DNA from 3 places in the Lentibacillus juripiscarius genome. Region 1 is predicted to be linked to each of the others. Evidence: riboswitches for the same ligand, from Rfam matches in the RefSeq annotation. Region 1 holds a riboswitch; each other region holds the start of a gene.

Region 1 (10,567 bases):
ACAATTGGGAGCTGACATCAAGCTCAGAAGCGGCAATGCTTACAACACTCCAGTCAGCCGCTGAGAATGAAGAACCGATTATTGTGCCGCTTTGGAAACCGCATTGGATTTTCGGGACAATGGATTTGAAAATGCTTGAAGATCCAAAGGAAATTTACGGCGGGGATGGGGACCAGATCTATACGGTAGCCCGCAATGGTTTGGAAGAAGATGCCCCAAGAGCATACAAAGTGCTGGAGCAATATAATGAAAACTATGAAATGATTAACGAAATGATGCCGAAAGTTCATGCGGAAGATCAGGATCCGGCAGAAGTTGTCCGGGAATATATGGAAAATAATCCTGATCAAGTAGACAAATGGCTTGAAGGCGTACCAAGAGAATAGAACGTAGAACAGGGCTGTTGTGCCAGCCCTGTTTTTGTGTTGGCGGCGGGTGGTAGGTGCCTGTGGGTGGTAGGTGCCTGTCACCACCCGAATTATGTCGAAGGATGTCGAGTGAATCGATATAACGGTGGGGCGTTCCTACCCAAACTTAGGAGACGCCCGCCAGAAGTGAGAGGGCACCCAACCGCATTTCCCCCCAGGCCCTTCCTCAGCTGAAAATTCTAGTTCCCGTCGCCGTGCTCAGATGGCTTAATCTGCCCGAGCAAGGCCCTGGTGTCCGGCAACGCCACATCAACTGCTTCAGCCAGCCTAACAGCGCCCACGTGTATATGATCTACTTTGCCGGCCACCAAGCGACAGCGCGTTAGCTGGGAGAAGAGCGTACAAAAACAGAGTGCCGGAGATATCGGTGCACAACGATATTGAGGAAAAAGTTGACACATGCCGATTTCTACACATACCGATTTCCACAGATACTTGACATGTCTTCTTAATCCCTGTATTGTAACGCATTGTGTATTTTTAATCTTTGGTTCTCACAAATGTATGCTTGCGTAGAAAAAGGCACTCATGCGATGTGAGTTTTTAAAATTAGGGGGAACTCATTTTTGACGAATTTCAGTAGTAAGAATAAGAAAGGTCAAATCATTGATAAACCTGTTCTTTTTCTAAGTGGAGGAGCATTGTTGGCCTTTGTGATTCTCGCTTGGTTTAATCAGGAGATGGTTACAGAAAGTGTAAATTATTTATTTAATTTGTCCGCAACTTATTTTGGAGCCATTTATCAATTTCTGATGTTGGGGACATTTTTTATTGCGTTGTTTCTGGGATATTCAAAATATGGGAAGATTCGCTTAGGTAAGTTGGACAAACCGGAAATGAGCAATTTTAAATGGATTTCTATTATTATGTGTACATTACTTGCGGCAGGTGGCGTATTCTGGGCTGCTGCTGAACCATTGAGTCACTTTTTAACGGTGCCGCCCCATTTTTCTGGTATTGAGGCTGGTACAGCAGAGGCGGTTTCACCTGCACTTGCTACTAGTTTCGTCGACTGGGGCTTTCTTGCATGGGCGATACTCGGTACACTTGGCACCTTTGTACTGATGTATGCACATTATCACCGTGGGACGCCACTAAAGCCGAGAGCATTGCTTTATCCAATTCTTGGCGATAAAATTTTGAAGAAAAGTGTCCTTGGTACCTTTGTGGACGTCTTCTCGGTTATCTCGGTTGCGGCTGGTACAATTGGTCCGATCGGATTTCTTGGTTTGCAGGCTGGCTATGGTCTGAATGCCTTGTTTGGTGTCCCGAATAATATATATGTGCAATCATTAATCATTATTGTTGTTGTTGTTGTGGCTGGGATTTCTGCAGCTACTGGGATTCATAAAGGTATACAGATCATGAGCAGTTATAATGTTATTCTGTCTATGTTTTTAGTTGGGGCTATTATTATACTTGGTCCGGCACTATTTATATTCGATTCGTATCTGGAGTCATTTGGCTTATATGTACAAAACTTCATCGGTATGAATACGTTCCGCAGTGACGGGGCTTGGCTTGGCGGATGGACCGTCTTCTTCTTTGCCTGGTTCCTTGGTTACGCGCCGATGATGGCTATGTTTGTCAGCCGTATTTCCCGCGGGCGTACGATACGGGAAATTGTGACGGCTGTTGCGGTCATTGCACCTGTTGTCACGACGTTCTGGTTTACAATCGTTGGCGGTACAGGGATGTTCGAGGAAATGCAAAATGCGGGTTCTGTATCCGAACCATTGAGTAACGCTGGCCCGCCAGCAGCGATGATTGCCATTGCGGAACAGTTGCCGTTTGGTACGATTATCGGCTTTCTACTTCTATTGACAACGATTATCTTCGTTCTAACAACGACCGACTCGATGTCACTGACGATATCGATGGCCATTACCGGAAGTGGTGACCCGTCTAAATCATTGCGTATTTTCTGGGCTTTCCTGATAGGACTTGTGGCAACTGTCCTGATAACAATTGGCGAATCCAGTATCGACGCGCTGCAATCCTTTATTGTGGTGACCGCCGTTCCTGTATCCTTGCTGATGCTGACCACATTCTGGACAGCCCCGCGTGTCTGTCAAACACTTTTCAAAGAGCAGAACCTGTAGAGTGGTATGGGGGGGTGCCTGTCACGCCCCGAGTTTTGTCGAAAAATGTTATATGAAATTGTCAAGGAAAGCTGCTAGTTTGCAAGAACTGGTGGCTTTTTTTGTGGGTTTGCTGGGTGCCTGTCACGCCCCGAGTTTTGTCGAAAAGTGTTGAGTTGAATGAAATGGAGCCTCAGAGCGGGTTGTTCCCGCCTTGATTTGGGGATGTCCGCCAAAAATGAGAGGGGGCGCGCCCAAACGGATGCGCAGCCCCCAGACTCCTCCTTAGCTGCCGAAAATTTTAATTCCCGCCGCCGTATTCAAATGGCTTGACCAGCCCGAGCACGGTCCTGGTATACGGCATCGCCACATTGACTGCTTCAGCCAGTCTGACAGCGCCTCCGTGCAGATGGTCCACTTCAAGCGTTGCGCCTTTTCGGCGGTCCTTATGCGTGGAGGAAGTTGCCTCCGGATCGAGGTTGCTCAAGTTCTGTTTGGCTGCTGTAACGTCGGCATCCGTGAGTTTTCCATCGTACGCATTTGCCAGTTGCTTCATTTCCTGCAAGAGCATCTCGACGATATGGAACGTTTCCGGATGATTGCGAATCGGTCCAATTGGTAAATTAGCCGCTGTTGTAACCCCTGATAAAGCGTTGATGAACATATATTTTTTCCAAAGTTCCCGTGAAATGTCCTCGGTCTGCCGGCTGTCGATCACCGCATCCTGGTTGATGGCTTCTAGTTGGTCACAGATGACTTTCTGCGATTCGTCAAGCGGTCCAAATAGTAATTGATGTGCATTGCCCGTATGTTCGACATGCCCTTTGTCATTCAATCCTGCAAAAATAAACGCCAGTCCGCCTATGACCGTTTTTTTGCCAAGCTCTTTTTGCAACAGGCTGACATGTTCCATACCATTTAACACCGGCAGCACACAAGCGCCCTTGTCCGCTAGCGTCCGCAACTGATCAAGCGTCCCATCTAAGTGATACCCCTTGACGCTGACGAGCACGAGATCAGCTGCCTCGATTTCATCGGCATCGGTGACCACTCGTGGATTCGCCGCAACATAATCCCCTTTCGTACTGTTTAGTCTGATTCCGTTTTCGCGTATTTGGGCTGCACGCTTTTCTCTGACCAAAAAGGTGACATCGACTCCTGTCTCCATCCAGCGCGCCCCGAAGTAAGCCCCCAGTGCACCTGCGCCTAACACTACAATCCGCAAAAAATCCCTCCTCTAATGAAAATACTTTTAATACTTTTAATAATACGTTAGTTTGGGGTGTCTGTCTATATGGTGCCTGTCACCACCCGAATTTTGTCGAATCGTTCAGCCGGCTCTTCGGTTGTCGCTTCCAAACACCGGGAAAAGGGGCTTCTCCAACTGTTTCCGTGAACAAATTCCTTTCGATTTTTCGGGTTTTGTATTAGCATAGATGAGGTGTTTGTAATAAGGAAAAAACAACAGGAGGAACAGCTGATGTCGGATCGCAATAAAGGAATTGTACTATTATTAATATCTGCATTAGGTTTTTCTCTGATGGGGGCTTTCGTGAAGCTATCCGGGGATTTGCCTACTGCACAAAAGGCATTTTTTCGCAACATTGTTGCCGCGGCCATTACATTAGGTTTTGTCCTGCATCATAAAGAAAGATTGTTTGGCAAAAAAGAAAATCAGAAATTGCTGCTTTCCCGCTCGGCACTTGGGGCGGTTGGGATCGTATTGAACTTTTATGCTATCGATCATTTGGTGTTGTCCGATGCGGAGATGCTGAATAAACTCAGTCCGTTCATTCTTATCATATTTTCGGCGATTTTCCTGAAAGAAACAACTCGCCGGTTTCAGGTCATTGCCGTTCTCATAGCGTTTATCGGCGCACTATTTATCATCCAGCCGGAATTTTCCGTGGCGGTGTTCCCTTACATCATTGGGGTGCTCGGGGCCGTGTTTGCGGCTGGTGCCTACACGCTTCTTCGGGTACTGGGAAACAAAGAGAAACATTATACTGTTGTCTTTTATTTTTCGTTTTTCACAACGGTGGTGCTGCTGCCGTTCACGGTTGTATTTTATGAACCAATGAGCTTGCAGCAATGGATTCTTCTTCTTCTGGCAGGGGCGTGTGCCACGGTCGGTCAGTTCGGCGTGACACTTGCTTATAAGTTTGCACCAGCCAGTGAAATTTCCATTTTCTTTTATTCCACTGTCGTTTATTCGGCCCTGCTGAGCATTGTGCTTTTCGGCCAGATACCGACGATTCTCAGTGTTATCGGATATGTCATCATATTCGGCGCGTCGTTTTACATGTTCCTGAAAAACAACCGGATGGATAAGCGGGAAGTTGGGTAGGGGTGCCAGGTGCCTGTCACCACCCGAGTTTTGTCGAATAAGCGCTCGTCGTTTCAAATCATCTTTCACCCATACAGCGTCACTCATAAACCGGCTTCAAACTAGGATAAAGTTTCAAATACCGTTGATAGTTTTCTTTATACACTTCATAATTTTGCGTAATTGGTTTGTATGTTCTCACATCAGCAGTTGCTAAGAATCGTTCACAAAAGTCGTTATAATCGAATGCCCAGCCGATATTAACAAAGCCGGACGAGGCGGCGCCTAAAGCAGGTGTGTATTCACTGTTTTTCGGTACACGTACGGGACGGCCTATTATATCGGCTAAAATTTGGCACCAGGAAGTACTATTTGAACCACCTCCAATCAAGGTGAGGATGCCTTGGTCTCTCTCATCTACAAGAACGTCGATTATCTGTTTGAATGAAAAACAAATTCCTTCCATCACAGCTTTTGCTAAGTCACTTTTCTCTGTATTTGGTCCGATTCCCCAAAAGGCACCTTTCGCTTCGGTGTCATGAACCGGGCAACGTTCTCCATTTAAGTAGGGGAGAAATAGTAAGCCATTGCTGCCTGCTGTTGCGTTTTCCAATAGTTGCTCAAATACTGCATATTTGTCTTTTTGCACATTGCCCACAAACATTTCAACGGCCCAGCGATGCACATTCCCTGCATTTAATAATGGCGCAATACTAATCGTTCTGTTTTTAGGTAGATGGGCAAGGCTGAAAATACCATTTATATTTGGATTTCTTCTCATTCCTTCTTGGATAATTGCAGCCCACCCGGTGGTCCCAATATAGAAATAAGTGTCCCCTTGATTAACCGCTGCCGCTCCAAGTGTAGAAGCACCGGCATCCCCACTCCCGCATAAAACAGGCGTGGACTCAAAAAAACCAGTTTCTTCAGCAGCTGTTTCCGTCACCAGTCCAACAATATCTTCTGAATTGTGGAGTGTCGGGAGCTGGCGTGCATTTATACCAAACATTTGCAAAATTTCGGGCTCCCATTGTTGCGTAGTTAAATTCATCATCCCAGTCGTAGCAGCTGTTGTCGGATCTGTCGCAAAGGCGTTCGTCAATTGATGAATCACGGAATCCTTTGCGCTAAACACATAGCATTGGGTTGCTTCATGCAATGTAGGATGATGATTTTCAAACCAAAGCAGTTTGGCAAGCGGTGTAGAAGAACGAACAGTGTTTCCTGTTTTTTTGTGAATAGTTGGAAGCTTTTCATTTATGATAGTTGCCTCCTGATCTGCCCGGGTATCCAAATATAAGATTGCTCTTTGGTTAGGGTGCTTCTCAGAAATTGGAATGACGTCTTCCATCTGGCCTGAAAATGTAATCACCTCTACTTGCTTCGGATCAATCTGTATTTTTGTCCACCATTTGTTAGCAATTTCTTTTACTTTAGTCCACCAGTCAATCGTGTTTTGTTCGATTTCACCATTTTCACCGTGATATGTATTCAAAAGAACGGTGTACTCTCCCGTGATGCTAGCGTGTTTGTCAAGCAGCATCCCCTTAATTGCAGCCGTTCCAATATCAAAAACAGCGACGTATGTTTCCATGTTGAATCCCCCTCCCAAGTCTTTACGGAATAAATGCCCACGATTTTATTTTCTATCATAGCGTAGGATGAGGTGCCTGTCACCACCCGAGCTTTGTCGAAATACGTCGAACGAATTCCATATAAAATTAAAGCTCCATAAAATGGCATTTTCTCCAGCTGCTTTTTGTTATTTTGAGATTTTAACCGAATGTTGGTTCGCCAAATCCGAAATGTTCCTCTTTTTAAAGGTTTTAAAATGAATTTTGCCTCGAACGAACGTTCTTGACCTTTGGCAGGTTTGAGCTTATCCTATACTTAATCGATTTGGGATAGGAGAAGGTAAGGGGGGGGTTCAGATAGTATCGCGTGCAAATGAAGTTTTGCCTCAGCTCAGTTCAGATAAGTTCGGGACTGGGAAGCTAGGAATTCATGAATCAGCGGGGACTCCGGAAGCTGGATGGGGCGGCTTTTCCCTGGATATCAAATACAGAAAGGGATGGTATAGGACCGATGGGGCGCAAAAAGCGGATTTGGGTGCCGGATTCATTTTATCATGTCGTTTGTCGCGGCAATCGTCGTGACGCTCTTTTCAATGATGAAGGTGATTTTAAAACCTTTCTTTACATCCTTCAACAGATTAATAAGAAAGCTCCTTTTGAATTAATCTCCTACTGTTTGATGACCAACCATTTTCACCTGCAAATACGCTCCAAAGAACAACCTCTTTCCAAAGTTATGTCACTCATCAATAAGCAGTATGCTGATTATTACAATACGAAGAACAAGGTGACCGGCCATGTTTTTGAAAAACGGTATTATGATAGACTAGCTGAATCGAAACTGGCGATGCTCAAAGTTAGCCGTTACATCCATTTGAACCCAGTGGACGCCAGCATGGTGACAAACGCCCAAAGTTATCAGTGGAGCAGTTACTGGTACTATATGCACACGTCCACTCATGGTCTTCTGAATACGGCCATTATCCTGGATTGCTTTCCGGGGAATGAGTGGGAGAAGCGCCGGCGATATCGGGAATTTTGTGAGGAGGTGCCTGTCACCACCCGAATTTTGTCGAATTCCACTTGATAAGATTCTTTCCAGCAAAGGCCGGTCAATGGGGGGGGGGTACACAAAAATGGCATCCCATGCTTAAGGATGCCATTTTTATGCCAAGAATCAGACGGTACTGCTTTTGGCCGATAGCCATTCTTCTTTCGTGTAGGCCATTTCCCAAAATGCAAGTTCGTATTCTTTCGCGATTACGAATTGTTCTTTGATTTTTTCCTTTTCCTTGTCGCTTGCTTCCTCAGCAAGCTGATCCAGCAAGTCCATTTGCTCCTGCGTTGATGTCTGAAACCAATTATCCGCATACATATTTATCCAATTTTGATAGATGGTCTGGCCGGGTTTTGCATCCTGATTGGTTTTTCCAATGTCTGCGTACAGCCAGTAGCACGGAAGCATGGCGGCAACGGTCTGGCTGAGTTGTCCGGAAAGTGCTGCTCTGTACAAGTGTGATGTGTAGGCATAGGCAGTTGGCGCCGGCTTGAACTGGTTCATGTCCTCATCGGTGATGTTCAGCAATTCTGCATGCTCATGGTGCACGGTCAACTCCGCTTCCGCCGTCATTTTGGCCTTTTCGGCAAGCATACCAGCCACTTGAAAATCTTCTGCTTGCGAAGCGGCGATTGCATGCACCTTGCCAAAATGCTTCAGGTAATAAATGTCCTGAAGAATGTAGAACTTGAACGTATCTAGCGGCAGATCCCCCCGCACAATACCCTGGACAAATGGGTGGTTCAAACTCTGCCCCCAGCTTTCCGTTGTTGCCTGACGCAGTGATTCAGTAAAGCGCATAAAAAATCCTCCCCTTTTTCATTGATGTTGACCTGGCGCGCCAGGAGAAAGGGAGGTCATTTAAAATATTCAGAACACGAATGGCACATAGGTTCAACCAAACTTCGTGCTTGATGTATCCATTTTAATTGACGCTGAATTCCACTTTCCTCCGCTGGCACTAACCAGGTCAGGTTCAAGGGTCTTAGAGTCCACTCTAATCTCAGCCTTCAAAAGGCACCCCTAGTGAAAACGCTATACGAATATACTGTAACATAGGTGGAGGGAAAAGGAAATGGTGCCTGTCACCGCCCGGATTTTGTCGAACAACTCTTATAAAATTAAAATAGAAATCGATAAATAAATCTTAAGGGCAGGAATTTGTTAGAATTTATCGAAGTATTAAATGAATTTATCAAAGAGGTACGGGTCCTTAGTACTTTTTTGTTTTGAAGCTTGAATAAGGGAACTATTGGGAGAAACACTTTATTTATCAAGAGGGGAAAAAACAATGGAAAGTACGAAGCGAAATTATACCGATTCCTCGGTAGAAGGTACAGGGGAAGGTCACCGTTATGCTTCATCATTTAAAGAGCAGCTAACGATAAGAGGAATCATCACTGGTGCGTTTGGTTCTATTATTATTACAACCAGCTCGATGTATGTTGCGTTAAGAATGGGGTCGTTACCGTGGCCGATTATTTTTGTTGCATTGCTGTCAATGGCGGTGTTAAAGGGGCTTGGCAGGACGAACCTAAATGAAATTAATGTAACCCATACCGCTATGTCTGCAGGAAGTATGGTTGCCGGCGGTCTTGCATTTACGATTCCAGGTTTATGGATGTTAAATCAAGATGTCAGCATCAGTTTCTGGACGCTGCTCACGGTAACTTTATCAGGAACAATAATGGGTGTAATTTTCACCGCACTTGTTCGGAAATTTTTTGTGGAACAGGAAAAGTTGCCTTATCCAATGGGAGTGGCAGCAGCTGAAACTGTTTTAACAGGTGATGAGGGTGGTTCAAAGGCCAAAACACTATTTGCCACGCTTGGTTTGGCAGCTATTTTCACAGCCATTCGGGATGGGTTAGGGTGGATACCCGGTATTTGGAACTCGACGGCTCTTGCTGCAAACAATATCTTTTTTGGCTTTCGGTTTTCGCTTATGAATTTAGGAGTCGGTTATATAATCGGACCTTTCTTGACAGGAGTTTGGTTCCTGGGATCCGTATTTTCGTACTTCTTCCTGATTCCCGTTGGAGTAGCTCAAGGCTGGTTTTCGGATGTGGAAGCGGCAAATGCCTTTAAAGATAGTCTTGGCATTGGATTGATGGTTGGCACAGGTGCAGGAATACTATTTAAAGGGATTTTACCTAAAGCCAAGCAACTATATGGTCCACTGATTAGCGGAAAAGCAGTGAAACAAAGTGACATCAATTTAAAATGGTCCCCAATTATGTTTGCGGCCGTTGCCTTTTTCTTAACCACCTTTACAGACATGACATTGCTTGCTAGTGTTTTAACCATTTTAGGAATTTGGATTATGACCGCAATGTCTGCATCGGTTACTGGCCAAACAAGTATTAATCCCATGGAAGTGTTTGGGATTATCATTTTGTTGGTGATTACATTTATACTTGACACGACAGTGATCGCAGCATTTTTAATTGCTGCTGTTGTGGCAATTGCTTGTGGATTGACAGGTGATGTTCTTAATGACTTTAAGTCCGGTAACATTCTGAGAACCAATCCGCGTGCGCAGATTATATCGGAATCCATTGGTGGGATTATAGGAGCGGTTGTCTCCGTTATTGTTCTGTTTGTTATGCATGAGGCATATGGTGCAATGGGGCCAGGCACGGATCTCCCGGCACCTCAAGCTTATGCTGTTTCAACTATGGTGGGAGGACTGCCTGATGTTACAGCTTTTTGGGCAGGTTTAGTTATTGGAATAGTCTTGTATGTGCTAAATATACCCGGAATGGTTTTAGGGTTAGGTATCTATTTACCGATGTATATATCAAGTACTGCATTTTTAGGTGGTTTAGTCGCCTTTATAGTATCAAAAGTTAACAAAGACAAGGATACCAAGGAACGCGGGTTGATTGTATCATCTGGTTTGCTTGGCGGTGAGGGCGTTGCAGGTGTTGCCATTGCGATTATTAGAGTATTAACAAGAGGATGAGACGGGGGGAGGTGGGTGTCTGTCCCACATCCCGCCGCCTATCGAAAATAGTGACAAATGGTACAGAATTTTGTATACTTTTGTCATAGCGATAATTTAATAGTTTAGTGGTATAGGTGATTTCTGTAAGAGGTTG
Region 2 (10,567 bases), on a different contig from region 1:
CAACAAGTAAACTCCCCCCGTATCACCGTGATGCAGTTATTTCATCTCTATATGAACAGATGGAACAAAAAAGTAAAAAACAATGTCCAAGCACCTCCCTCTCTGGGGAGAGCCTCCCAACGAAGACTAACGGCAGATCGACAGTGCTACCAAACCCCTCATGCGAAACCGGTCTATTGTATTTTATTATAACATATTTCTATTTTCATAAGATAATTATACTGATATTTGGAGTTTTCTCTACGGTAAGTGTACTACTTAGGGAGCCCTTTTTTAGCAGCATGCAATTGATGTGATTAATGCGCATTTTTTGTTATAATAAATGGTATCAAGGGAGGCGTAACGGTTGAAACAAGCGAAACAATTGCAAAAAGATGCCATCCAAATGCTTAAGGATACAAGCAGAACCTTTTACATACCGATTACTTTGCTGAAATCACCTTTAAAACAAACAGTAGGTTCAGCGTATTTATGCATGCGTGCTGTGGATGAAATAGAGGATCATGAAGGATTGGATTCGGGGACAAAACAGCACCTGCTCAGGTATACGAGTGATCTATTAGAGGGCGAATTTGATGATGAAGCATACCGTGCCATGCTTCAGCCGTATGAATCGCGTCTGCCGGAAGTGACACTGCGATTAGGTGACTGGATCCACCTTTGCCCGGATGGGATTGTTGATAAAGTAAAAGAATCGACGAGTATTATGGCATCTGGGATGGCTGACTGGGCAGAAAAGGGCTGGAATGTAAAGGATAAGGAAGACCTGGATGACTATACATATTATGTAGCCGGGCTCGTAGGTGTCATGCTGTCGGACATTTGGTTCTGGTATGATGGAACGGAGACTGACCGTGATCTGGCCATTGGCTATGGACGCGGGCTGCAGGCTGTGAACATTTTGCGGAACCAGGATGAAGACAGTGAACGCGGTGTGAATTTTGTACCTGATGGCTGGACACGGGATGATATGTTCCGCTATACCGAGAATAACCTCGCCCAAGCTGACGAGTACATGAAAGCGATCAAAACCCGAAACATCCTCCTGTTTTGCAGAATTCCGCTAGCTTTGGCCAAACGGACGGTGAAAGCCCTGAAAGAAGGCCGCGAAAAGATATCCAGAGATGAAGTGGAAACCATTGTGGAGGACATGAAGAGTGAATAAGAAGAGACCGCTTAATTGCGGTCTCTTGTTTTATTTATTGAGCAAGCCTTTGACACCCAGGTACAGAATGGCTGCTGAAAACACGATAATGGCGATACCGCCGACCACATCCAAAAAGATGCCAAACCGCCAGATTCATTCGACGAAAACTGACAAAACTCGGGTGGTGACAGGCACCAGTAAAACAGGCATACCAGTAAACGCCCTAGTAACACTGAAAAGATTGGATACGGTCTAAATCAACGCCATAGAATACCCAGCGGTTCCTCTGCCATCTGAATCCCGCAATAGAGCGCCTTCCGATATATACTGGGAAAAACCAAAAAGAATCCCATCGTAACCAGATATACGTGAATTGAAACAAGCATCCTCTAATGGCACCGGGGTCAACTGCGAAAGTACTAATCCCTCCCTGCGCCTGCTGCATTGGAGGCTGTTGCGGTGTGAATGATGGCGGTGGTGAATTCGGCGGGCTGATTTGCTGCTGTCCGCCTGGAAAATTAGCTGGTCCTCCGCCTCCCGGTTGCCCAGGTGGTCCGCCAAATGGTGGTCCACCACCCGTTTGCCCCGGTCCGCCGAATGGAGGCCCTCCGCCCGGCCCACCGTCCTGAAACCATGGAAAATTGAATATTCTTTCATCGCCAAATGGCGGCTGGTTATGGTTCATCTTTAAATTCCTCCCTAAAAATTCTTCTCTTCAGTATATGGGGATTCGTCTAAAAATGTATGGGCGCTTAAGGTGTGTATTTCACTGTTGACCCTCACGTTACGTCATGGTTTTATAGTAAATCCTAAAGGGAGGCTAAATAATGAAAGTGAAAGAAGTGGCTGAACTAGTTGGAATCAGTGTGCGTACATTGCATCATTACGATGCGATCGGACTGCTGAAACCAGAACAAACAACGGAGTCCGGTTACAGGATTTATTCAGAAAAGAATCTTGAAACATTGCAGCAAATACTATTTTTTAGAAAACTTGGCTTCCCTTTGAAAAAGATAAAGGACATTATCAATAGTCCATCATTTGACAGGGAGGAGGCGCTTCAGGTCCAGCGAAACATGCTGCTTGAAGAGCGTGCCCGCTTGGATAACATGATTGCAACAATTGATAAGACCATCCATCACACGAAAGGAGCGATTCAGATGAGTGATAAAGAAAAGTTTGCCGGCTTTGATTTTAGCCATAACCCGTACGAACAGGAGGCACGCGAACGCTGGGGCGACAAAGTTGTTGACGAATCGAATGCAAAAATCGACAAGATGTCCAAAGATGAACAAAAAGTATTGGGTGAAGAGTTTGACGATATTTATCAAGACCTTGCAGCCATTCGCCATAAATCCCCTGATTCAGATGAGGCGCAAGCAGCAATCAAAGTTTGGTATGACTACTTAAATAAGATCGGCAGTTACTCGCTTGATGCATTCAAAGGACTCGGCCAAATGTATGTCGATGACGAGCGTTTCACGAAAAATATTGATAAATATGGTGAAGGCTTGACTGTTTTCATGCGTGATGCCATGGCGGTGTATGCAGACCGGAATAAAAAGTAATGTCACTATTACAATCGAATCCAATTACAAAAAGGTGTCTTATCATTAGAAAATGATAAGACACCTTTTACTAGTGGAAGACGATTATAAGTATAAGCCGCAGCATACAATACTGCGGCCTTCTGATATGATTACAGGTTTTCGACAGCTGCTTTTATATCATCAGCTTTCGTAATCGCTGAAATAACGGCAACCCCGTCCGCACCGGCGTTCATGACAGTGGCAGCGTTTCTGTCTGTGATCCCGCCAATTCCAACAATCGGCATGCCGGGATAGTGCCGTTTCAATGTTGTAATCCAATCGGGACTGACTGCTTGTTTTGCATCATCTTTTGTGGATGTGGCAAAAACTGGTCCTGCACCGAGATAATCGGCCAGTTGAATAGGGCTATTGTCGGCTTCGTTCTGCTTGGATACAGATAAGCCGATGATTTTATCCGGAAATATCTCCCGTAATTTTTCCAGCGGCATATCGTCCTGACCGACGTGGACGCCATCCGCATCCAGTGCTTCGGCTAATTCGATATCATCATTGACAAAAAACAATACATGATGCCTGGTGCAGATATCCCTGAGTTTATAACCCAATTTTCGTTTGTCCTGACCGGATAGCGAACCTTTTCCTTTTTCCCGGAATTGAAAAGCGGTAATCCCGGCATTAGCTGCTTCGTTCAGAATATCTGCAGGGTCGCGGCGGTTACAGTTCTGACTTCCCATGATGAAGTATTTTCTAAGATTCATTGATTACTCCCTTTCCAGTTTTGCAGGGTCATAGGCTAATGCATCAATAAAATGGGAGAGAAAAGTTCCCGGCCCGTTGACATCCGGCCTTTCAGCAGCGTATTCTGCGGCCAACCCGTAAAATTGGACGGCCGTTAATGCTTGCTGTTCAATAGATTTGTTGGTTGTCAGGCAAGCTGTTAAAATCGAGCCCAGCAGACATCCAGCCCCTGTTATTTTACCTAAAATCGGATGGCCGGTGTGATTATGAACGACTTCGCTGCCGATGCATATGACATCAGTTTTTCCGGTAACAATTGCGGCAGATTGATAGGTTTCGGCCACCTTTAATGCAATCTCATCAGCATTGCCATCCCCAACCGATTCGACGCCTTTTGTTTCCCACGGAATTTCGACGAGATGAGCAAGCTCTCCTGCATTTCCTTTGATGATCGTTGGCTGTACGTCACTTAAAATCCTCTTTACCGCATTGGTCCGGAATGGGGTTGCTGCGACACCGACCGGGTCCAGAACAACAGGGATCCCTCGTTCATTGGCAGTTTTACCTGCATTAATCATGGCAGGAAGCTCTTGTGACGTTAAGGTGCCGATATTAAGTAAGAGGCCATTTGCATTGGCAGCCATTTCAGCGGTTTCTTCTTCAGCTTTTGCCATGACTGGTGCAGCTCCAAATGACAGCAGGCCGTTTGCTGAAAAGTTCATTACGACCTGGTTGGTAAGATGGTGTATCAACGGCGTTGTTTCACGCACCTCTTGGATGATTGTTTGATTCATCTATTTCACCCTTTCCATCCGCTGTGCCCAATGGTTGGTAGGACCGCTTCCGTTGCCAATGGAAAGTGAATGGCGAATGGCCGCGGTTACGTAATCTTTAGCATTTTTCACGGATTCCGGTAATGTATACCCGTGACTAATATAAGCGGTAATAGCTGCTGAATAGGTGCAGCCGGTTCCATGTGTGTTTTTTGTGTCAATCCGGTCTGCCGAAAAAGTGTGCATCCGATCCCCATCATATAAAAAGTCCACCGCTTTCCCTCGCATATGACCGCCTTTGACAAGTGCGGCACTCGCGCCAAAATCATGCACAATCTGTTTGGCTGCCTGCTGCATATCTTCCGGTGTTGTGATTGTTTGGCCGGTGATTGCTTCTGCTTCTGGGATGTTCGGTGTTGTGACCGTCGTCAGGGGGAGCAATTTTTCGCACAAATACGTTTGGGCATCATCTGAAATTAGCGGATCACCGCTGGCTGCTACCATCACGGGATCCATGACATATGGTACAGTCAATCCACAAATCTTTTCTGCAACGGCATCCATGATTTCAATGTTAGCTAGCATGCCGGTTTTAAATGCCTGGAATGGGATATCGGAAATGACGGACACCAGCTGCTCCTTAATCATAGATCCTGACATATGCTGCACATCTTGGACACCTGTTGTATTTTGGGCGACGACCGATGTAATGACGGACATCCCATACGTTTGTAATTCCTGGAAGGTTTTCAGGTCGGCCTGGATACCGGCGCCGCCGCTCGGGTCTGTGCCGGCTATGGTTAATGCTGATTCGACTTTGTTCATGAATGGATCATCCTTTCTGTTTAAGGAGTTCTTTTTTAAACATGGTTTTCCATGATTCTGGCTTGTTTGACTTTGGATACAACAAACCAGCCGATTAATGCCCCGGTTACACTGCTGACTAGAAACGAAGGAAGGAAGAAAAGGGCACCAGCAGAACTGCCCAATAGCACGCGTGCAAATGGAACAGCAAACAGTGCACCAATTATTCCTGTACCCACGGCTTCCCCGACCGCAGCCATTGCTATTTTGTCGGTTTTTTTGTAGAGGTAACCTGCTAGAAAGGCACCAATCATGCCGCCGGGAAAAGCTAATAATGTACCAAGGCCAAGCATGTTCCGGAGCAGGCCAATCATGAAGGCAATCACAACCGCCGGACCGGGGCCAAGTGTGACAGCGACCATGACGTTGACCGCGTGCTGCACCGGGTAAGCCTTGGCGACACCGGCCGGAAACCATAAGAGCTGTGCACCAAGTGTTCCAATTGCTACAAAAACGGCCATCGTCGTTAATAACCGTGTCCGATTCACGTAGACCCTCCTTTCGGTAAGGGGTGGATCCAAACGAAAAAAGCCAGATCCATAGACTGGACCTGGCTTGAAATAGCTGATAGCAATTCTGTCAGACTACTTCCCTACGCTGGTATTAACCAGATCAGGTCCGTAAGAGTCGGAAAGCTCAGAACGCCTTTCCTCTCAGCCCACGATTGCTGGGCACCCCTAGTAGTTCTCGCATTATATTTTTAGTCCACTTAAGTGTAACAAAGTAAGGTAAGTTTGTCATGTCTTTTTCAAAGTTTCAAACAAGTTTCCACTATTTAATGGAGGAAAGCAACAATGGATTTATGATACAATCAAGAAAGCATGCTGACTCGAATAATGCAGCCCAAGGAATGCATAGAGTAGCAGAAGATGACTCGGGGAGGTATAGGCATGAACAGAACAGGAGAAATTGTACTAACCATCGTTGGCATTTTGATTTATGGTTTCTTTGCCGCGGTCGGTGCATTTATGGTTTGGCTCTTTAACAATGAAGCAATTTGGGATCAGACGAAAGAAGAAGTCAGGCAGCAACAGCCGGAAGTGGCAGCAGGTGATATGGATGCTATGCTGGAAATGTTCCAGGGCGGCGGCTGGTTTCTGATTATTGTTTCAGTGCTGGCACTTATTTTGGGGATCGTCTCCATTGTGCTTATGAAGGGTGACAAAAATCCAAAAGCTGCCGGTATTATTTTGATTGTGACTGCCGTTCTTGGTGCGGTTGTAACCGCTGGCGCCGGAATATTCAGTGGATTATTCTACCTGATTGCGGGCATTATGTGTCTGGCACGGAAAAAGCAAGAACCAATAACAGTGGAATAGACCTGTTAAAAAAGAGTAACTCAAATGGTTACTCTTTTTAATATTGATGAAAAAGAAGGAAATTCAGCTTAATAGTCATAAACGAATATTCGAGTTAATCACGACCACAAAACACACATAAACCCATTTTTTCTTCAATTCTTCTCTTTTGATATCAATTATTTCATGTACGACATTTCCGTCTATTTTGCTTGTGTTTTGAATCCCGGCTTTATGATAGGGTGAAAGGAGTTTTTCGAATATTTACAATCAGCTATTCTATCCGTTATATTAATAAGAGGTAGTTTGTAAATTGGGCTCGAATTTTGGAAAGCGTTAAAAGGAGGTACATGGGAGTGAAGAAAAAAAATACGTCCGAGAGCGACCCACGGTATAAAGTTGCCAACCGGGAAGCTTTATTTGGGGTGGGACTGGCTATCTTTAATTTTATTTGGTGGTTTGCGTTTGCCTATGGACTTGGCGGGGAGGATCCGTCCGACTACACGTATGTTTTCGGACTGCCGGCGTGGTTCTTTTATAGCTGTGTGCTCGGGTTCATTGTGATGGCAGTACTGGTCACGATTGTGGTGAAGAAATGGTTTGTGGAAGTTTCATTTGAAGAAGAGGGAGAAGAGACATGAATTGGCAGGCATTAGTTCCATTAATCGGGTTGTTGCTGGTTATATTTGGCGTTGGCATGTGGGCCGGGAAGTATATCAAAGCGTCCAATACATTTATGCAGGACTATTTCTTGGGCGGAAGGAGTCTCGGCGGGTTCGTTCTGGCGATGACGATGACAGCTACCTATGGCAGTGCCAGCAGTTTTATTGGCGGTCCGGGAACGGCATATACGGAAGGGCTTGGCTGGGTACTTTTAGCGATGACACAAGTATCGACAGGGTATTTTGTGTTAATGGTACTAGGTAAAAAATTTGCGATTGTTACGCGAAAATATAAAGCGCTGACCATGGTTGATTTTTTGAAGGAGCGTTACCGGTCCAAATGGGTTGTCCTGTTTTCGGCATTCAGTATTATTATCTTTTTATTTTCTGCAATGGCAGCCCAGTGGATTGGCGGGGCCCGTCTGATTGAATCATTGGTCGGTATCCCATATACGACAGCCTTATTTATTTTTGCGCTGTTCGTTTTGATTTATGTGACTATCGGCGGTTTCCGGGCCGTAGCGCTGACGGATGCTATTCAAGGGACAATCATGTTTGCCGGCACGCTTATCTTGCTGGTAGCGACTATTGTTGCTGGAGGCGGTATTTCCAATATTATATCCGATCTCACTGCTGAAAATCCAAATCTGATCACCCCATACGGTGCGGATGGCGGCCTGTCACCGGCATTTGTATCGTCGTTCTGGATTCTTGTCGGTGTCGGGGTTGTCGCTTTGCCGCAGATAGCAGTCAGGGCGATGTCCTATAAAGATTCCCGTTCGATGCATCGCGCGTTGATTATCGGGACAATTGTTGTCGGTGTGATTATGCTAAACATGCATTTGATTGGTGTGTTTGCTCGGCCGATCCTGCCAGGCATCGAAGTGGGAGATAAGGTTATGCCGCTCATTGCGCTGGAAGTTTTGCCAAACTGGCTGGCAGGTATAGTACTAGCGGCACCTATGGCAGCAATTATGTCAACGGTGGATTCCTTACTGTTGCTGGTGAGTTCCGCAATCGTAAAAGATGTTTATTTAAATTATGTGGAACCCAAAGCATCCCAGCAGCGGGTGAAACGACTGAGTATCGGTATAACAGCAATTCTGGGTGTTATCGTCTTCTTGATGGCACTTAATCCGCCTGATTTAATTATCTGGCTGAATCTGTTCGCGTTTGGCGGTCTTGAGGCGGCATTTATTTGGCCGATCGTGATGGGGCTGTACTGGAAAAAAGGAAATAAATACGGGGCACTTGCCTCCATGGTAACCGGTGTCGGGTTGTATATTCTGTCGGATACATTTTTCCCTAAGCCATTCGGACTGCATTCAGTCGTACTGCCGGTCGTGCTCGCGTTCGTTGCGTATGTGGCTGTGAGTTTGGGGACGCGGCAGAAAGTGCTGGGGCAGGAAGCATTATAGCTTGACGGAAACAGGGTGAATTGCGTGATGGACGGAATTCACCCCGTTCATGAGTCCGAAAAAAATACAATGATTTTTAGAAATTCCTTGAAATAAAAGTTTAAAAGGAAAATATTTGTAATGGAAAATTCCTATTAATAACGGCAAAAAGGAGTCTACGCTTTGAAAAACCTTGTCTTTGGTGCGTCTGGTCTAATGATGATTGGCTTAATCATTGCTACCATCTTTTATCAAACGTCTACTCAGATAACACCTCCGCAGCGCCCTCAAACAATTGAATGGGAACATAACGGGGAATCGAAAAATAAATCAGAACAACAACAATCCGATAAAGAACAACCACTGTATGCAGAAGACGCCATCGACTATTCTTTACAAAACGATCAGTTAAGCATCACATTTGATAAAGGGAACAATTGGATTACCGTTCCTATTGAAAAAGATAAATTATTTGACGGAGAATATCGCGGAAATAAACAGGAACTGATTGAAAATAGCTATATTCTAACGGAGGATCGTACTGCATTTTTGTATGCAGAGGGATCGGACTGGAATGATAAAGAAATTTTACTGACGTATTCACTTGATCAAGGTGAAACGTGGCAAGAGGCAGTTGTTACGGAGCATTTTCCTGCCATGCGGTTTCGGAAAATAGCATTTCTCAATGAAAACTTTGGCTATGTCATTATTTCCGGCGGGCGCACGATGTCACAAGAATATTCCAGTGTTTTTCTAACCTATGACGGCGGAAAAACATGGGAGGAAACAAATAATTCCGATGTAACAAGATTGATTTCAGACGGTGGGTTTACCGATGAAAATACGGGATTTCTATCGTTTGGAACTATTAATCCTCAAGCACCGGATGTTTATGTAACCCAAGATGCCGGAAACACCTGGAATAAGGCAAAATTTAACGTGCCGGAAGAATATGACAAAGTATTTGTTAGCGCGGAGATGCCTTTTAAAGAAGGCGATCATTTGGCGGTTCTCCTTAATCAAGGACCGAATGGTGATTATGAAGGTGGAAAAGTGAAGGGTAAATTCATTTCAACGGATAACGGTAAAACGTGGGAGTTTTCAATGGAGGTAAAGCCAAATGAAACAGAAGAACCTTATTAAAATTGCTGGATGGCTACTTTTCTTGTTTGCTATTGGCTTTTTCTGTTTGCAAATGGGATACTTTTTCGTACATGAACGCTTTCAAGTAGAGTATATTGATAATCGGCTGTTTTACATCATTAATATTTTCTGTGTTATTTGTTTAGCTCTGGCCATTTTGCTTCTCCTCCCATTAATTGAAAAGTGGAAATGGATTGGTGTTAGTGTTGTCATTCTTTTCATTATGGTTAATGGGGGGATGCTTGTTGCAAGTAACCAAGAAATCAAAAATACAACAAGCCTCTCACCTGATTTTAAACATGTATTATCGATTAAAGAGAATACAACGAGTGGGGAGGCAGTTTACTATAGGTCCTATTACGGTATTCTTGCTCGTCCGAAAGAAAAATTGCCTTATCAAACAAATGGCAAAATGAAAGTGGAATGGTTAGCGAATGATGTTGCAGCAGTAACGTATAAAACGGCTGACCATAAGACTCAGCAATTCATCGGTACTTATGGTGATCGTGGCAGTGGCCGATCGTATTATTATGTTGGAGCCGAAATTCATGGTAAGTGGGAAGGCGGTAATGCTGAGGTTATCAGTGACCAAGAGGGGATTACTGTTACGCAAAATGGTGAAACAGAATTGTTTGATTGGGATCACATTCAGCAGTTTGGGACACTTGCTGTTGTATTGATGAAAGACGATGAAGCTGTCTGGACCATATCGTTAAATGAGAATTTTAAAGTTGATTCTGCAGCTTCCACACCGCCATCTGGTAATATTAGTTTATATAAAGCAACCATGAAAGAAAATAAGCCCATAACACTGCAATTTAAGACGTCCAACACATTTAACACGGGTGGGTGAAAAACTTAGTAGACTAACAAACCATTTATTTAAAGAGGATGCCATCGAGACATCCTCTTTCTAATTACTTTATTTCAAATCGTTCTTCCGCAAACCGGACAAAATAATCCAGTGCGCCCTGGTTGCTCAAGGATCCTTTATT
Region 3 (10,567 bases), on a different contig from region 1:
CCGACTGTATCGGATTCCATTAAGAAAGGAATTGTTCGGTTTCCGGCATCGGCAATAGGATCGGCATATGCAGTACTTTTTATTTCTTTTTTCGGCAATTCACCATTGACGTACACATTGGCAGCTGTATTTACAATTGTGACCTGTTTCCGGCTTAAGCTGCACGCAGGACTGCTTGTCGCTACACTGACTTCCGTAGCCATGGTCGAAGTTATTCACAGCAATTTTTTAATGTCCTTCTTCATTCGGCTCGGCACAACAACGACTGGACTTGCTGTATCCACTATTGTCAATATGTTTGTGCTGCCTCCTGATTACACACAGGAAATCACCAAACGGGTGTACTCGATTGCATATAAAACGGGTATTGCAGTTGAGAAGGTTTTTTGTGATATTCTGGACGATGAACACGAGGTGGTTGTCGTGGAACAGGACTTGACGGATCAGATTGACAAAGCTATCCACCAGACGGAGGAGCTTATTCAGTTTCAAAAAGAAGAGGCAAAATATCACCCGCTTGCCGGAAGTGAATGGACGCGATTTCAAGCTGAACAGGAGCAGCTTGTCCGGCTGCGGCTGATTCATTATCATACCGATAATCTGATTCATACATCGTTCAGCACGATGGAACTCCCTGCTGAGAAGCGGCTCGCCATCCGTAATGCAGCTGAAGAACTTGCGGCGTCACTGAAAGACCCCAATTTATATTATAAGAAGGAGCATACGGAGTGGCTGCACCAACTAACCGGCCTGTTCTGGGATCATAATGAGGAAATCACAATCAAGAAGAAACAGCACCCAACCAGTTTTCGGCCGGAATTAATTTTGCTGTATGAGCTTGTCTCTATCTACCATCTGGTTGAGCGATATTACAAGTTAGAGCCACAATAACAGATTGAGCCGTGAACCCTGGGCTAATACTCTCTGCACAGGCAGTAGAGCTCAGCCCGGGATTTCATTTACCAGCAGTTCATAAGAGTTTTTCCTTGCTTCATAGCAGTGCGTATTGGTCAGGATCATCCATTCATCCGTGTTATATTGTGTTTTCAAATGGGCAAGCTCCTGTTTCACCTCAGCAGGATTGCCAACAATGGTCTGGTTACGCATCTTGCGGACCATAGCCATGTCCTCATCGGAGTACGTGTAATTTTTCGCCTCTTCCACGGAAGGCAATTTGCCATCTCCCTCCCCTTTCGCCTGCTGAACGCTCCACAACTGACTGCTCATGGCGAGTTCTTCCGCTTCAGCTGTTGTTTCAGCACAAATGACGGATACTGCTACAATCTTTTTTGCTTCTTTGTCCGGGTGCTTTTCCGTCATTGTTTTCGCATACCGCTGCATAATGCTCGGACCATCCTGATTACTCATGAAATGGCCGAACACATACGGCAGTCCGTATTCTGCCGCCAAAATTGCACTCTTTTCACTTGTACCCAACAGCCACGCCTCCGGTGGTGCTTCCGGTACAGGTGACGGCTTTATTTTAGCGTACATATCATCTTTGGAAAAATCTTGCTGTAAAAATTTGCGCAATTCATCAAGTGATTCCGGCATATGCCGCACATTTTCCAAAAAGTTTCCAGAAAGAGCCATTGATGCTTCCGCAGATCCGCCCGGCGCTCGCCCAATGCCCAAATCTACGCGGTCTGGATACAGTGTCGCCAGCAAATTATACGTCTCCGCCACGCGGAACGGCTTATAATGCGGAAGGAGGACAGCACCTGCACCGATTCGAATGCGTTCTGTTCTTGAACCGATAATTCCAAGCATCACATCGGGATTCGGACACGCCAGACCACCCATATCATGATGCTCTGCAATCCAATAACGTGTATACCCTAATCCGTCTGCTTTAACCGCCAAATCAACAGAAGCGTGCAACGCCTCCTGTGCAGTACTGCCTGAAGCAATAGGCGACTGGTCTAATATACTCCATTTCATTCATGATACCTTCTTTCCTGTGAAATTAACTCAGCAGCTTTCTTTTCATTTGAAATCCTATTGCTATACATCTATTGTTGGTATATACTTTGGAAAATTGCTAACGTGTGAAAAGGTGCTGATATTGTTGAGTTTTTCTATTCGTGAGCCAGTCAATGGGCTCACCCACTTATTTGGCGCAATCATGTCGGTCATTGGCTTGGCTGCCTTAATTGTTAAAGCACTGGAGACATCCGGATCGATCCTTGCTGTAGCCGCTGTCACTATCTTCGGTACAAGCATGATTCTTTTATACAGCGCTTCGGCAACCTATCATATGGTGGTTGCACGGGATCATATAATCGCCTTTCTGCGCCGGGTTGACCACTCCATGATTTTTGTGCTGATTGCCGGAACCTATGCACCATTATGTCTGATCAGCCTGCGTGGCAATACCGGCTGGGTGCTCTTTGCGGTAATAGCGGGCATCGCCTGTGCTGGGGTCACTTTCAAGCTAGTCTGGTTTCATGCGCCCAGATGGTTATCAACTGTATTATATATCGCCATGGGCTGGATTGTCATTTTCTTCAGCCCGCTGCTTGCTCCGATTATCGGAACTGCAGGCATGCTAATGCTTCTCTTCGGTGGTGTGTTTTATACGATTGGCGGATTCATTTACTGGCTCAAGCCACGGTTTTTGTCATTTAAACACATGGGATTCCATGAAATCTTTCACGTTTTTATACTGATTGGCAGTCTCTTTCATTTCATCTGTGTGTACGGCTACGTGCTTTAATACTGCAGTGGCAGAGACTTGCGATAATGTTACCCCCCTGTGGCAATGCGCAGGGGGGTTTGTCTATCGAATGAACAGATCACTTCAAGCATTCTTCTAAATTGGCGTCAATCAGCTTCAGGTCTTCTTCATCCAGTCCAAACGCATCTGCTGTGAGCTGATCGATTCGTTCATTCAGCTTTTCTTCCTGTACATTCAGTGCACCCATCGCTTTTCCTTTGTCTTTAGAATACATATCCTGTCTCGCGGTATGCAAAAGATTGCTTTTTTCCCGCTGGACTTGCAGCATTTGTATAACTGCTTCCGATATCTGTTTCATTTTCTGTTCCGAAACTTCCGGGACCGGAAACTTTTCCAAATCTTTCACTTTCAATTGCGGAAATGTTCTGCGCTGGAACTTGTCAAATTTATAGATGAACCAGAACGTCATGATCCTGGAATTGATTACACCTAAAAGAAACATAGGGTCTCTTTGAAAGTCGATAATATTATTGGAGTTACGGTCGTTTACTATTTCTTTTTCCGTGTAGACAGCATGGATTGCATATGTTGATTTGGAAGGAATCTGCCTTACTAAAATCCTTGGTGACGTGAAGAGTTCCTCCTTCCGTCTGGCGGCGAGGTTCGGGCCATATTGAAGCCAGCTGCCTCCCCAGTCCATAGAATAGCGGCACACATCCCGCCCTTCCAAATACATCCAATATGTATTGTCTATTTGATGGTCACTGTGGTATACCCTGTTTTCTTTCATTGCTTTTGTCTGGGGTGGTTCACCTTTGCCAACTTCGTATGCCACCAGTCCCGATTTCACTGTGGCAATTAATCCTAATTCACGGCTGCCTCCTTCTATCTTTTTCATGATGTCCAGAGCGCGGCGGTTTTTCATCAGTGAAATATTAATGATGCTTTCGTCATCGAGCAATGCATCCGGCTGTACTTCGGCGACAATATCCGTCTTGCCATTACCATATTCACCTAACTTCACCGTTGTCGGTGCTGTTTTCTGGAAAATGATAAAACACGTATCCACATCTGCCTGTTCAAACATGGGTTCGTATATGTTGATAATCTTCAGGTTGCCTGTATGCTCCAGTAAAAATCGGCGCATCTTTTTAAAGGAATCAATCGTCAGGCATGTATTAGGGACAATAAATGCAAACCAGCCGCCGTCGTTCAGCAAATGGTACGAGCGTTCGATAAATAACAGATAGGAATTAAGCTGGTAGTCAGCCAAGTGATAATAGGTACGAAAATACGCTTTTTCCGCATCCGTGAATGCCTTATCCCTTTCGAAAACATATGGCGGATTGCCGATAACAATATCAAACCCGCCCGCCTTCATAATCTCCGGAAATTCCTTATGCCAGTCAAATGCCTGGTTGGAAACCGCCGGATCAGTAATAATTGAATTTCCTGATTTGAAGTTGTCAGCCAATGATGCCGACTGCTTCGTTTTGCCGGCGGTTTTAAGCCACAGCGTTAGCTTGCATATTTCAATGCTCTCTACATTCAAATCGACACCGAACAAATTATTATTCAGGACAGAGCGATAGCTGGTCGTTGCACCTAATTCTTTATTGATTTTGTCCATTTCCAAAACCAGCATATCAAACGCCGTATTCAGGAATGCGCCACTTCCTGCGGCGGGATCAAGAATTTTAACCGATTCCAGCCGTTCCTGCAATTCATGGTAAAAAGTTTTGTCCTCCTCTGCCGGCAATTCTCCTTTTCTATCTTCTATCCAGCTGTTCAATGTTTCCTCCAGTAATAGTCTGGTAACACCTGAAGATGTATAAAATACTCCATCCTTCTTCCGTTTCCCTCCCACCGGATTCAATGTTTCGTTCAGGTTTTCCGCTTTTATGGCTTCCATGTCATTGATCGACTGTTCAAAAACATGCCCTAGTATATTCACATGAAGCTCTGTCGAAAAATCATAATTGATTATCTTTTCAAACGACGAAAAAATATCATCTTGAATAACTAGTTTGTCTAATTCGGTATCTTTCTTAAATAGGCCGCTATTGATCCCGTTGATACCCATCTCTGGATTTCCTTTATCAATCGAATCGAACCATTCTTTCAGCTGAGCCCATAGAGTTGTTCCATTTCTGTCAGACGATTGTTCGTTGGCTTGAACGATATCCCGGAATAGATGAGCTGACACCAGGCCAGTGTCCTCGCAAAAACAAATGAATATAACACGATCTAGAATTTTTTGTGCCTTTTTAAAAATAACTAAATTGCTGCATTCTCTATTATGTTTCCGTAAATGCCCGAACAATTCTTCCCGGATCTCCTGATAGTCCTGATAAAAAGCTTTGAAAATATCGTGTTCTGTACCCCTATTGTGATACCGGTTATCTGTTTCATTCCTGCTCAGTGTAGTATACCGCATTGTTTCACCCGCTTATAAATGGTGCAAATCACCCACATTATAGCACAAATAGTATAAGTGATCGTCCAGTTTTGACATACCAAAACGATTCGTGTATAGTACGAAATGTACGAACATTTAATTTGATTTTTAATATAACATTCGTTTATTAGGAGAGATATTCATGGAAAACGTATTCGATTATGAAGATGTACAGCTGATTCCGGCCAAATGTGTCGTGAACAGCCGATCTGAATGTGACACATCCATTACTTTAGCTGGACATACGTTTAAACTTCCGGTTGTACCGGCCAACATGCAAACGATTATGGACGAGGACATAGCGGCTGAGCTGGCTGCCGGCGGATATTTTTATGTCATGCACCGGTTTGAACCAGATAAACGTCAGGCTTTTATTCAGGATATGAACAAACGCGAATTGTTCACTTCTATCAGCGTCGGTGTTAAACAAACAGAATATCCGTTTATTGAACAACTTGCGAATGAACAGCTTATACCGGATTTCATTACCATCGATATTGCGCACGGCCATGCAAATGCGGTCATCAACATGATCCGCCACATTAAAGAACATTTGCCAAACAGTTTTGTGATTGCTGGTAATGTTGGCACACCGGAAGCTGTAAGAGAACTGGAACATGCTGGTGCAGATGCAACCAAAGTTGGTATAGGCCCTGGAAAAGTATGCACAACAAAATTAAAAACGGGTTTCGGAACCGGGGGCTGGCAATTAGCGGCACTAAGATGGTGCGCCAAGGCAGCGACTAAACCAATCATTGCTGATGGCGGTATCCGGACACATGGCGATATTGCAAAATCCGTCCGTTTTGGTGCGACGATGGTCATGATTGGCTCCCTGTTTGCCGGTCACGATGAATCCCCTGGTGAAACAGTTGAAAAAGATGGGAAACGGTATAAAGAATACTTTGGTTCAGCTTCGGAATTCCAAAAGGGTGAAAAGAAAAATGTAGAAGGAAAGAAAATGTACGTGGAGCATAAAGGTTCGTTAAAAGATACATTGCAGGAAATGGAACAGGATCTGCAATCCTCCATATCCTATGCCGGTGGGTCTAGTTTAGAAGCGATCCGTCATGTGGATTATGTCGTCGTGAAAAACTCCATATTTAATGGGGATAAAGTATATTAGTCATGGAACCAACGCAAACACCTGCACCATATTTCATTTTACAAAGGAACAGGAATTGACAGACGTATTATTTGCGTATACCATAATAGCTAACTGAATAATTAAAAAAACACTAGGGGAGCATTGCATTGCTGAGAAAGGTAAGTCTTGACCCTTTGAACCTGATCTAGTTCATACTAGCGTAGGGAAGTGGAAATGATGAAGGATTTATGGATGTAGTCAGTTTTGCTTTAGCGGTAAATGATTTTTTATGCTCCCCCTAGTGAAATAGGAGAGGAGCTATTTACTATGGAACAAAAATTCAGTGATCGCGTTTTTGAGCGGGTAAAACCTTTGTGGAATTCTTATTTGGAGCATCCCTTTGTCAAAGGTATCGGCGAAGGGAATGTAGATGAAGAAAAGTTTAAGCACTATATGAAACAGGACTATATTTACTTAATTGAATACTCTCGCGTATTTGCAATTGGAGCTGCAAAAGCGCATAACTTAAAGACAATGACGATGTTTGCAAATTTACTTTCCGGTACAATGAATTATGAAATGGATTTACACCGGGAGTACGCAGCGAGATTCGGCATTTCAAATGAGGAATTGGAAGCAACCGAACCGTCCGCTACAGTTACAGCCTATACAAGCTATATGTTAAATAAAGCGCAAAACGGCGGCGTTGAAAATGCGATCGCATCGGTTTTGGCCTGCGCATGGAGTTATAATTTTATCGGAAAAGAACTTGCCACATGGCCAGGTGCAACCGAACATGAGCTTTATGGAAATTGGGTTAAATTGTATTCGTCGGAAGAATTCACAAAAATCGCGGAAGACTGCATCAACCTTATTAATAATATCGCGGAAGGAAAACCTGAGCATGAACAGAAAGAACTAGAAGAAATTATTGTAAAGACAAGTTATTTTGAATATATGTTTTGGAATATGGCCGAAAATAAATCATTCTGGCCAGTCGAACCAACTGTATAACATAACTCGTAAACTTCCTTCTTTTAATTTAGGGGGAAGTTTTTTCATACAATACCTAGTTTTAAAATAACAGTCTCAGCACAGGCGCAAAGACGAATTTTCGGTCTTTGCGTTTTTTTATAACGTCAAAAAGAGAAAGTGTGGACGACCTCACAAGAATACTTCGGCACACGCCATGCGACAGATGGAATGGCTGAGTCTTTCTAAGTACCTGCGGGACAGCCCTTAAGCAATTGACATCCAACTGGAGCAGGTGTATACTTTCCATAGTCAATAAAAGTTTCCTTAGGTAAACATTTAGGTGTGCACAAAACAAAAATGCCATAATTAATCAATTTTTAATCATTGAAACATATTCTGACCATTAACGGATCAAAATATAGGAGAGGAGCATTAATTATGTTTGATTTTTTTCTGGAATTGAATCCAATCGCACAGGCAACGATTGCTACTCTTTTCACATGGGGCATGACTGCATTAGGTGCAGCACTGGTTTTCACAACAAAAGGGTTCAATCAGCGTTTTATGGACAGTATGCTTGGTTTTGCCGGCGGTGTCATGATTGCCGCAAGTTTCTGGTCGTTACTTGCGCCAGCATTAGAGAAGGCGGAGGGAGGTCCTGTGCCAGCATGGGTTCCCGCCGCAATTGGCTTTTTGCTTGGTGGCTTTTTCTTATGGGGAGCAGACAAATTACTCCCGCACCTTCATCCGGGTTTAAAGATGGATCAGGCTGAAGGAATCAACCCGGAAAGAAAAAGACGGAGTACGCTGCTTGTTTTGGCAGTTACATTGCATAACATTCCGGAGGGGCTTGCTGTTGGTGTTGCTTTCGGAGCAATTGCCGCCGATCTGCCAATGGCTTCACTCGGCGGTGCCATTGCACTAGCTCTCGGCATTGGAATTCAGAACTTTCCAGAGGGATTGGCCGTTTCGATGCCGCTTCGTCGTGAAGGAATGGCACGAAGGAAAAGTTTCTTTTATGGACAGATGTCTGGCATGGTCGAACCGATAGCCGGTGTCATTGGAGCATTGGCGGTTACTATTATGCAGCCCCTTTTGCCGTATGCACTCAGTTTTGCGGCAGGAGCAATGATTTTCGTCGTGGCTGAAGAAGTCATCCCAAGCTCACAGGAAAACGGCAATAAAGACCTTGCCTCCATGAGCGTCATGTTCGGATTCGCCATCATGATGATTCTCGATGTTGCATTAGGTTAACGGGACGCGGGGACTGTCCCTTGTCCCGCTCCCACCCCTCTTGCCCAAACAACCTACATCGTCTTTAGCAGCCCGACAAAATGATACATAATCATGGCGGTCAGACCCCAAATGACATTCCCATCATACTGATAAAAAAGCTCATCCCTGCTGCGCTCATTCCAGTTATAATTTTTCCCGCCCTGGATGAGTTCAAAAGGAAAGTCTTTTTCAGGCATGGGCTGGTATGCCACTTTATATTTTTCTGGTTCAGTTTCCAAAAAAAATGACAGTGGTACGTTAAACACCCGTTCCACTTCGGACTGATTTGGCTGAATCTGTTCTGGATTTATAATTCTGCCGGCGAACGGATAGACAATTCTTGTATCGGAAACGAGATAATCAAACGGGAAAACATCGCTTACCGCTGACTGTTCAATCCCCAATTCCTCCGACGTTTCCCTAATCGCACATTGACGCTCATCCGAATCACAGCTGTCAATCTTCCCGCCCGGAAAGCAAACATCCCCCGGCTGACTGCGCATATGCATGGCTCGAACCTCAAACAAAATATAGGGTTCACCGTGATCCTTTTCAACGATTGGAATGAGAACGCCATATTCACGGTATTGTTCCCGTCCCAGAATAGATGGACGATAATGCTTTAACTTCGTAGTAATATCTCCTATATCCAACTCACACACCTCCGTCACACACTTTTCATTATACAGGTCTATGTACAAGAACAACAATCATACTTACTTATAGAGGTTGTTCAAAAAACCCGGTGAAAATGACACATCGACGGGTGCAGAAGTCACCACACTCGCACTTATAGGAGTTTGCCAAACCGGTAAAGGTAGTATTTTCTTTTAGAGGATAACGTTTCTGCGGAGTATAATTTTTTAAAGAAAAAGACTATTCTTTTTTATAAGGTATGGTAAAATGAATATCCCCCTTTTAGAAAGGGGGTGGTAGATATGGAGACGTCTTAATTCTTTTAACGTCTATTATTAATTTGACAGTTGCTGTTATTAACTTGACAGCCGTCATTTTAACAAGACGAAAAAAGAAAATGGACTCCCTCATTAATAGAGAAAGTCCAAGAACCCACGGAGAGGATTAAATACCTCTCCTCCCATATTCTTCTCTAAGAGTAAACTATTTACGAAAAATACGCAAGGAAGAAGTGATAATATGCTTTGGATTTCGCTTTTTATTTCTATAATTGCATTGGTCATATCCGTATATACATTAATTTTATTAAAAAACAATAAATAAAACCACCAACATATGTATTGGTGGAGACGGTGGGACGTGCTCTTCCATGCTTTCACATGGCACTGACTATATCTTGAACCTGATTATCCCAGGTTCTCCGGCGTCTTATGCGAAATAGTTTATTTGCCTATTGAAGTTGAAGGCAGCATTCCGCATCCTAGTACTACCTGCCCTCAGGCAGCCTATGAGTCGATACACGGCTGTTGGATTACTCCACATACCGCTCGGTGTTGCCCTATTGCCTCTAATTTGTTGCCAAGATTATCTCCATACAACTTAGGTTTCACCGATAAAGCCGGATTATCACTTTTGTGTTACCACAAAAGGCGACTAATTACTAATCGAACCCACGTCCAGAGATATCGCCACTCAGATCACTACACGCTTAGTTGGTATATTATCATTCGCTTACCTCGCAGCCTACCAACAGGCTTTGAGGAAGCTAGTCTGATTCGTTTCAGCCAATATCCTCAGACGGTGGACACTGGATTAGCCCGCTTCATTTGAGACCCTTCAATCTGCTCCACGGGCGAGAGCAGGAAGGATCGCTCTAGGCAGTGCTTAGGCAGCTGCTAGAGCTGGTGAATTGTTTTCTTCGCCAGTTATATTTAGGCAATAACGTTTTACGAGCCGTAACCTCGACGTGCGATCTGAGCTCGATCTATCCCTGTCGAATCCGTAACGTCCCCATATAATAAAGATGGAGAATACGCTCGGATAGAGCGAGCATTATTCATTTATTTGTTTGTCATCACGACAATACTTATTGTAACACATCAGCGGCAGAAGTCAAGCACGGCTGAGCGTCACTGCATGCTTTCCTTGACAGCACGATCGGCGTCTCGTTTCATTTGCT

What was found. Region 1 has a riboswitch for thiamine pyrophosphate ahead of tenA (thiaminase II). Riboswitches for the same ligand answer to the same signal wherever they lie in the genome.
Region 2: it holds a riboswitch for thiamine pyrophosphate, as region 1 does, so the genes downstream of both, thiW (energy coupling factor transporter S component ThiW) here and tenA (thiaminase II) in region 1, are expected to answer to the same signal.
Region 3: it holds a riboswitch for thiamine pyrophosphate, as region 1 does, so the genes downstream of both, tenA (thiaminase II) here and tenA (thiaminase II) in region 1, are expected to answer to the same signal.

Annotation. Positions count from the first base shown of each region.
Region 1 covers NZ_JBHUNA010000034.1:9,778-20,344, reverse strand. Annotated here, with positions in the region: gene ACFSUO_RS13920 (glycine betaine ABC transporter substrate-binding protein) at 1-386, shown strand, start outside; gene ACFSUO_RS13915 (BCCT family transporter) at 995-2,530, shown strand; gene ACFSUO_RS13910 (ketopantoate reductase family protein) at 2,811-3,734, opposite strand; gene ACFSUO_RS13905 (DMT family transporter) at 3,990-4,856, shown strand; gene ACFSUO_RS13900 (xylulokinase) at 4,936-6,429, opposite strand; gene ACFSUO_RS13895 (transposase) at 6,921-7,496, shown strand; gene tenA (thiaminase II) at 7,587-8,267, opposite strand; TPP riboswitch at 8,397-8,501, opposite strand; gene ACFSUO_RS13885 (OPT/YSL family transporter) at 8,758-10,431, shown strand.
Region 2 covers NZ_JBHUNA010000005.1:61,855-72,421, forward strand. Annotated here, with positions in the region: gene ACFSUO_RS03075 (squalene/phytoene synthase family protein) at 347-1,165, shown strand; gene ACFSUO_RS03080 (hypothetical protein) at 1,158-1,403, shown strand; gene ACFSUO_RS03085 (hypothetical protein) at 1,400-1,804, opposite strand; gene ACFSUO_RS03090 (MerR family transcriptional regulator) at 1,975-2,715, shown strand; gene thiE (thiamine phosphate synthase) at 2,847-3,455, opposite strand; gene thiM (hydroxyethylthiazole kinase) at 3,459-4,229, opposite strand; gene thiD (bifunctional hydroxymethylpyrimidine kinase/phosphomethylpyrimidine kinase) at 4,230-5,033, opposite strand; gene thiW (energy coupling factor transporter S component ThiW) at 5,069-5,560, opposite strand; TPP riboswitch at 5,645-5,761, opposite strand; gene ACFSUO_RS03115 (DUF4064 domain-containing protein) at 5,963-6,391, shown strand; gene ACFSUO_RS03120 (YhdT family protein) at 6,727-7,011, shown strand; gene panF (sodium/pantothenate symporter) at 7,008-8,450, shown strand; gene ACFSUO_RS03130 (WD40/YVTN/BNR-like repeat-containing protein) at 8,613-9,572, shown strand; gene ACFSUO_RS03135 (hypothetical protein) at 9,550-10,425, shown strand; gene ACFSUO_RS03140 (acetoacetate--CoA ligase) at 10,490-10,567, opposite strand, start outside.
Region 3 covers NZ_JBHUNA010000022.1:26,886-37,452, reverse strand. Annotated here, with positions in the region: gene ACFSUO_RS10940 (aromatic acid exporter family protein) at 1-891, shown strand, start outside; gene ACFSUO_RS10935 (LLM class flavin-dependent oxidoreductase) at 943-1,941, opposite strand; gene trhA (PAQR family membrane homeostasis protein TrhA) at 2,069-2,716, shown strand; gene ACFSUO_RS10925 (Eco57I restriction-modification methylase domain-containing protein) at 2,796-5,114, opposite strand; gene guaC (GMP reductase) at 5,278-6,261, shown strand; TPP riboswitch at 6,366-6,466, shown strand; gene tenA (thiaminase II) at 6,550-7,236, shown strand; gene ACFSUO_RS10910 (ZIP family metal transporter) at 7,636-8,451, shown strand; gene ACFSUO_RS10905 (NUDIX hydrolase) at 8,505-9,134, opposite strand; RNA gene ssrA (transfer-messenger RNA) at 10,050-10,392, opposite strand; gene smpB (SsrA-binding protein SmpB) at 10,518-10,567, opposite strand, start outside.